Regions from separate parts of the Thermoanaerobacter brockii subsp. finnii Ako-1 genome, predicted to be linked through region 2. Evidence: riboswitches for the same ligand, from Rfam matches in the RefSeq annotation. Region 2 holds a riboswitch; the other holds the start of a gene.

Region 1 (3,423 bases), 410 kb from region 2:
TATAATTTTAACTAAATGAGGTGAAGATATGTATAAAAAGTTAATTCCTGATATTATAGTGGAAAATATCTATGATATCAATTTAGACTTTTTAAAAGAAAAAGGAATTACCAGTCTTGTCTTAGATATTGACAATACTTTAGTGCCTCAAAAATCAAAATTTCCCGATAAAATGACTATTGAATGGCTTGAAAAAGTAAAAAAAGAGGGGTTTAAAATTTGTCTCATTTCAAATAACACTAAAAGAAGAGTGAATGAATTTAAAGAAAAAGTTGGTGTACCTGGAATAGCTTGGGCCATTAAGCCGAGAAAAGGAGCTTTTAAAAAGGCTTTAAAGATTTTAAATGCTAAGCCTAATGAAACAGCTTTAATAGGAGATCAAATATTTACTGATATTTTTGGTGGCAAAAGAGCAGGTTTATATACTATTTTGGTAAAACCTCTATCAGAAGAGGAATTAGGATGGACTAAACTTATGAGAAAAGCGGAAAAACATGTACTTAAAAGGATTGAGAGATATGGAGATTAATTCAAATACTAAACTGTATGGTCTTATAGGCCATCCTGTAGAACATAGTTTATCCCCTTTAATACATAACTATGCTTTTAAGTCTTTAAATTTAAATTGTGTCTACACTGTTTTTGATGTTTTGCCAGAAAAGCTTGAAGATGCAGTAAATGGAGTAAAATCTTTGGGAATAAAAGGAGTTAATGTGACTGTGCCACATAAAGAGAAGATAATTAAATACTTAGATGTGGTTTCAGAAGAAGCTTTAAAAATTGGCGCAGTCAATACTGTAGTCAATGAAGAAGGAATATTAAAAGGCTATAATACGGATGTCTATGGCTTTATAGACTCATTAACAGAAGTAGGAAAAAAAATTGAAGGAAGAAAAGCTGTTGTCTTAGGAGCTGGTGGAGCTTCTAAAGCTGTTTGTGTCGCCCTTGCTCTAAAAGGGATAGATTCGATAATAATTGCCAATAGAAGTGTTGAGAGAGCAAAAGATTTGTCAGAGTACATTAAAAAAGAATTTAAGATTCAGTGTGATTACTGCAGTATAAATGAAGTAAAAGAACTACCAGAAATAGATATACTTGTTAATACTACAAGCGTAGGAATGTATCCAAATACAGAAGATTCTCCTGCTGATGAAAAAGTGGTTTTGAAAGCTAAATTTGTCTATGACCTTATTTACAATCCTTTTGAAACTGCTCTTTTAAAACATGCGAAAAAGAATGGAATAAAGTATTCTAATGGACTTTCTATGTTGGTAAATCAAGCTAATTATTCTTTCAAATTATGGACAGGGGGATTTTTCGACAAAAATTTGGTATACAGGTATTTAAAAGAAGGAATTACGCATAATTTGTAGAATATTTTATAAAGAGTAGATGAAGTGAGGCTATATGTGGGCACTTTATGCCTCACGGATACAGTGGTGCAACCGGCTTTATGTCGGCTTTATTATTTTTGGAGGTATATTTTATGGCCAAGAAAAAGCTAGGGGAGCTTTTACTTGAGGTAGGGCTTATAACAGAAGAACAATTAAAGCACGCAATAGAAGTTCAAAACAAAACAGGAGAAAAGTTAGGAAAAGTTCTTATTAAATTGGGGTATGTTACAGAAAGCCAAATACTAGAGGCTTTAGAATTTCAATTAGGTATTCCACATGTAGATTTGCAAAAATACTATATTGATCCCGATGTAGCAAAATTAATTCCTGAAGCCGTTGCTAAAAGACATACTATTATTCCTATAAAAAAAGATGAAGATGGTATATTGGTAGCAATGGCAGACCCTCTGAATATTTTTGCACTAGATGATGTGAGAATCATTACGAAACAAAATGTAAAGCCTTTAATTGCTTCTGAAGGAAGCATCTTAAAAGCCATAGATAGAATTTACGGAAGAGAACAGGCAGAAAAAGCAGTACAGGATTTTAAAAAGGAGTTTCAAAGTGAAAGTCAAGAAGAGCTGCCAGATGAGATTCTTGAAGAAGTACAAAACGCGCCTGCTGTACGCTTTGTAAATTCTATAATTGAGCAGGCAATAAAAAATAGGGCTTCAGATATTCACATTGAACCTACTGAAAAAGACCTTAGAATTCGATTTAGGATAGATGGACAATTAACAGAAGCTATGAGGACTATAAAAAGTACCCATGCCCCTGTTGTGACAAGAGTAAAAATTATGGCTAATATGAACATCGCTGAAAGAAGACTTCCTCAAGATGGCAGATTTGATTTTACTACAGGTGGTAAAAATATTGACATAAGAGTTTCTTCGTTGCCCACTGTTTTTGGAGAGAAATTGGTATTGAGGCTTTTAGACAAGGAAAATTTTATAATGACAAAGGAGCAATTAGGTTTTGAAGAAGAGGATCTGGTGCTCTTTGATAAACTTATCAAAAGGCCTAATGGCATTGTGCTTTTGACTGGTCCTACAGGTAGTGGGAAAACCACCACTCTTTATGCAATGCTGAGAGAGCTTAACAAACCCAATATTAATATAATAACTGTTGAGGACCCTGTTGAGTATTCCCTTGAGGGAATAAACCAGGTACAAGTTAATGAAAAGGCAGGCCTTACCTTTGCGACTGCTCTTAGGTCAATTTTGAGGCAAGACCCTGATATAATTATGATTGGAGAAATTAGAGATACTGAAACTGCTGAGATAGCTATTCGCTCTGCCATAACAGGGCACTTAGTCCTTTCCACTTTGCATACAAATGATGCGGCGGGAGCGGTGACTAGGCTTGTAGATATGGGTATAGAGCCTTATCTTGTGTCTTCTTCTGTAGTAGGGGTTATTGCTCAGAGATTGGCGAGAAAAATATGTGATAACTGTAGAATTTCTTATAAAGCTTCCAAAGGCGAAAAAGAGCTATTGGGAATTTCAGAAAATGAAGACATTACTTTATACAAGGGGAGAGGGTGCCCTGTTTGTAATAAAACAGGCTATAGGGGAAGAATTCCTATATATGAGATAATGACTGTTACTTCTGATATTAGAGAGCTTATAAATGCTAAGGTTTCCTCTGATGTTATTGGAGCTCAGGCTGTAAAAAATGGCATGAAAACTTTACGAGAAAGTGCTAAAAGACTTGTATTACAAGGAAAAACTACAATTGATGAAATGATAAGACTAACTTACGAGGAATGAGGGATATGGATACAAAGGAACTTTTAAAATTAGTAGTTGAAAGAAAAGCTTCAGACTTGCATATAACGGTTGGAGTACCTCCAGTTCTTAGAATTAATGGCTATTTAGAAAAATTAGAAGGGGAACCTTTTACCCCTGGGCAGACTGAAGAAATAGTTAAGGATTTATTGACAAGTGAGCAATTGAAAAAGTTAGAACAAAATGGAGATATTGATTTGTCCTATTCAGTTACAGGATTAGGAAGGTTTAGAATAAATGTA
Region 2 (3,423 bases):
GTGTCCTCCGCTTTAAAATCAGCAGACTGGTACTCTGACCAATAAAGGCCGGAAAACTTTGCAAGGGCATTATCATTATCAAACCTTGAAATTCCGCCTATCTCAGATATTAAGCCGGCTGCGATGGTTGGGCCAATACCTTTTACTGATGTAAGACAAAGGAATTCATTGTTAAATCCTTTGACCTCATTAATAATGGCTTTTTCTACAGCTTTCTTCTGCTTTTCAAGGGACTGTAGATTATCAAAGCAAGACTTGATAACAAAGTTTAAAGAATCATCTACAGTAGCATTAATTCTATAAGACTTGCGAACAGCCTCTTGAAGCAATTTAGCTGTAGCTTCTGGATCATCAAAGCGATCTTTACTCTTATCAACCAAAAAGCCGGCAAGTTCATCAAGCGGTCGAGCCGCAATATCATCAAGGGTGAAAAACTCATTAAATATTTCAGTAGCAGTTGCTCCAAAATTATTACTAAAGACTTTATTTTGGCACAAACCGCTAAACTTAAGGAACAAATTGCTGAGTAAATAATTTTTTTCTCTAACAATACTATTAACAATGTGAAAGCGATGACGAGTAAGCCTCTGGAGAGCAAGATATCTAAAATCTACAGAACAAGATTTAGGGAGTCTACCGAATCTCAGTTTTTCAGCAATAGCAAAGGCATCAATCCAGTCATTTTTAGGCAAATTACCGAGAGACTTTTTAAAAGCATTAATAATATTAGCATTAAAAGTAGTAATAGAAGGTTGATAAGGCTTAAGAGCAGAATGATCAGCCAAATAATACTGGAGGTGCCAGCCATAGACTGAGGTAGATTCCAAACCAATAAAGACCTTTTGAATATTGTATTTATTACAACACTCCAAGATACGTGATACTATAACATCACAACCATGAGGGTTATTTTCTACAGAAAAACGGGAGGAAGCATCATTACCCTCCTGGTCGAGAATATGAACCTTGACATCATTCAGGCTTACATCCATACCAACAAAAAGCTTATTCAAGATTGTTACACCTCCTTTCAAAAGTGATAAAGTAAGTAAAAGTTAATTTGAGATAACCCTAGCAACCAGATTATGTAGCAACCTCGCAATTAGCTCTTAATATATAAGCCTGAATCCTCTGCTGCCAGGGGCTTATATATGACAAAGCAGATTTCGCGTAAGAAAAGGCAAATCTGGTGTAGGGACCACACTTAAAAGAGCGGTCAAGCCGCATGGAGGACGAAAGCCTGTCCCACATTAACTTTACAGTATAATAATGCTACAAGTTATCTCAAAAGTAAATAATAAGGCCGAAAAAAGATGAGACGGCCGCGCCATGAATCCTGCATATTGCGCAATATTACGGATTCATGGCAATAGATAAGATTTTAGACAAGATGAGAATATTAAAGATTTCCAGTTATAAATGCACTTTATTAAATTTTTAAGAAGTGAGACAAATTTATTGTCTTTAAAATTAATTATACGAGGAGGATACAATACAGCCGCTTTGGCCTGTTCTATTTGCCCTTTGAGGCTGCCATCATGTCCTATTATATTTTCAAAAGCACATTCTTTTTCTTTTCCCAAATCTAAAAAATCAATTAAATCTTTTAGAAGTATCTCTTCCTTAACCTTATTCCCTAAAAAATGAGCTAATCTATTTTTTTCAATATAATACACAGGTTTTGAAATAATTTTAACTATTTTCCCTTCTCTTACAAGATGATTTAAAATAAAAGACACATTGGGTCGAGCTATTTTTAGCAATTGCGCTATTTCTTCTGTAGTGACCCCACCTTTTCTATTTATCAAAAAATCCTGAAGATTAAATTCCTTACTCTTTTCTATAATGAAATTGTAAATTTTTTCTTTATTAGTCATATAAAACATCACTTCCTCAATTAATAAACCTCCTGTCAAAAGGCAGGAGATTATATATAAATGTTGGCAGCCCGGCTATCATAGCAAAACTATCGCTTTAGACCCGTGGCTTTGCGTCCCCGCCTTTCGACGAGTTTGCCTTTTTCAACAAAAATTTATTTAATTTTCCTATATTACTATTTCGACATAAATATGAATTTTCCTTCTATTTTTAAAAAAGATTTTTTCTACATAATTCGTTAAATTTATACTAATTTCTAAATGTATGTGTTTTATGCATTATTTTGTGTATCAAAAATGTGTATAAAAAATTATACACATTAAAAACTTTTATTAATTTTGTCTATATACAGTAAATTGGCATAAAAATTGCTTGAGTTTTATTATAGAAAATAAATCTTACAGAAAGGAGATGATGAATAGAAGAAAGAAACAGTTTCACTTAGCGACTAGAAGGGCTGACTTAAATTTTAAAAAATATTAAATTTTTAAGGAGGTAAGAAAAAATGAAGAGCCGACAAACATTAAAAGCTTTACTGGCCTTTGTGTTAATTGTAGCTTTAATGTCGCTAAGTGGAGTATTAGTCCAAGCCCAGCCCAACCTAACAAACTTTCCTATTAACTCATCAACAAAAAATTACTTGCCTCAAATTCAAAAAGTTTTGATGCAAGACTCTAATAAAAATAAACTTTTTGACAACTTAGAAGCAAAAATTGCTGGTAAGCCAGACAGTGAAAAATTTCCAGTTATAATAATTTTCAACAAAAACATAGCTGATAACGAACTATTAAATATTTCTAAATCCATTGGAAAGTTTAATATAAAGCATAAATACAAAATTATTCCAGGAATTGCTGCTACCTTAACTAAAGGACAAATAAACGCTTTGTCAAAATTGGATATAGTAAAGCAAATTGAGTATGACGAGCCTGTATATGCCACATTAGACACTGCAACAAAATGGTTTGGGGTTACAAAAGCGAGAAGTGTTTTGGTGTAACTGGTGATAGAGACGGTAATGCTTCTTCTTATTCCAAGAATGATATAGTAATAGCAGTTATTGATACCGGTATTGATGGCTCCCATGTTGACCTCGCTGGTGGCAAAGTAATAGGATGGCAAGATTTTGTAAACGGCAAATCTACCCCCTACGATGATAATGGACACGGAACTCATGTAGCAAGTATTGCGGCAGGTACTGGGACAGGGAACAACCTTTATAAAGGTGTTGCTCCTGGTGCTGCTTTAGTAGGGATAAAAGTATTAGATTCAAACGGAAGCGGAACTATGAGCACTGTAACCGCAGGAATTGACTGGGCTGTTCAAAACAAAGACATATACGGAATCAAAGTTATAAATTTAAGCCTCGGAACTTCCACAAGTTCTGATGGAACTGACTCTACCTCACTGGCAGTAAACGGAGCCGTAGATAGCGGAATTGTAGTAGTAGTTGCAGCTGGAAATTCAGGTCCTGCGAGATACACCATAGGATCACCTGGTGCAGCAGAAAAAGCCATAACCGTTGCAGCAATGGCGGATGTAGGG

Evidence for each region. Region 2 has a riboswitch for cyclic di-GMP ahead of THEBR_RS12085 (transcriptional regulator). Riboswitches for the same ligand answer to the same signal wherever they lie in the genome.
Region 1: linked by a shared signal. The riboswitch ahead of gspE (type II secretion system ATPase GspE) and the one ahead of THEBR_RS12085 (transcriptional regulator) in region 2 are both predicted to bind cyclic di-GMP.

Annotation. Positions count from the first base shown of each region.
Region 1 is NC_014964.1:1,119,880-1,123,302, forward strand. It holds gene THEBR_RS05420 (YqeG family HAD IIIA-type phosphatase) at 29-529, shown strand; gene aroE (shikimate dehydrogenase) at 519-1,373, shown strand; cyclic di-GMP riboswitch class II at 1,377-1,460, shown strand; gene gspE (type II secretion system ATPase GspE) at 1,487-3,163, shown strand; gene THEBR_RS05435 (type IV pilus twitching motility protein PilT) at 3,169-3,423, shown strand, end outside.
Region 2 is NC_014964.1:1,531,357-1,534,779, forward strand. It holds gene THEBR_RS07675 (IS110 family RNA-guided transposase) at 1-992, opposite strand, end outside; partial or broken gene THEBR_RS12085 (transcriptional regulator) at 1,482-1,886, opposite strand; cyclic di-GMP riboswitch class I at 1,940-2,027, opposite strand; partial or broken gene THEBR_RS07685 (S8 family serine peptidase) at 2,384-3,423, shown strand, end outside.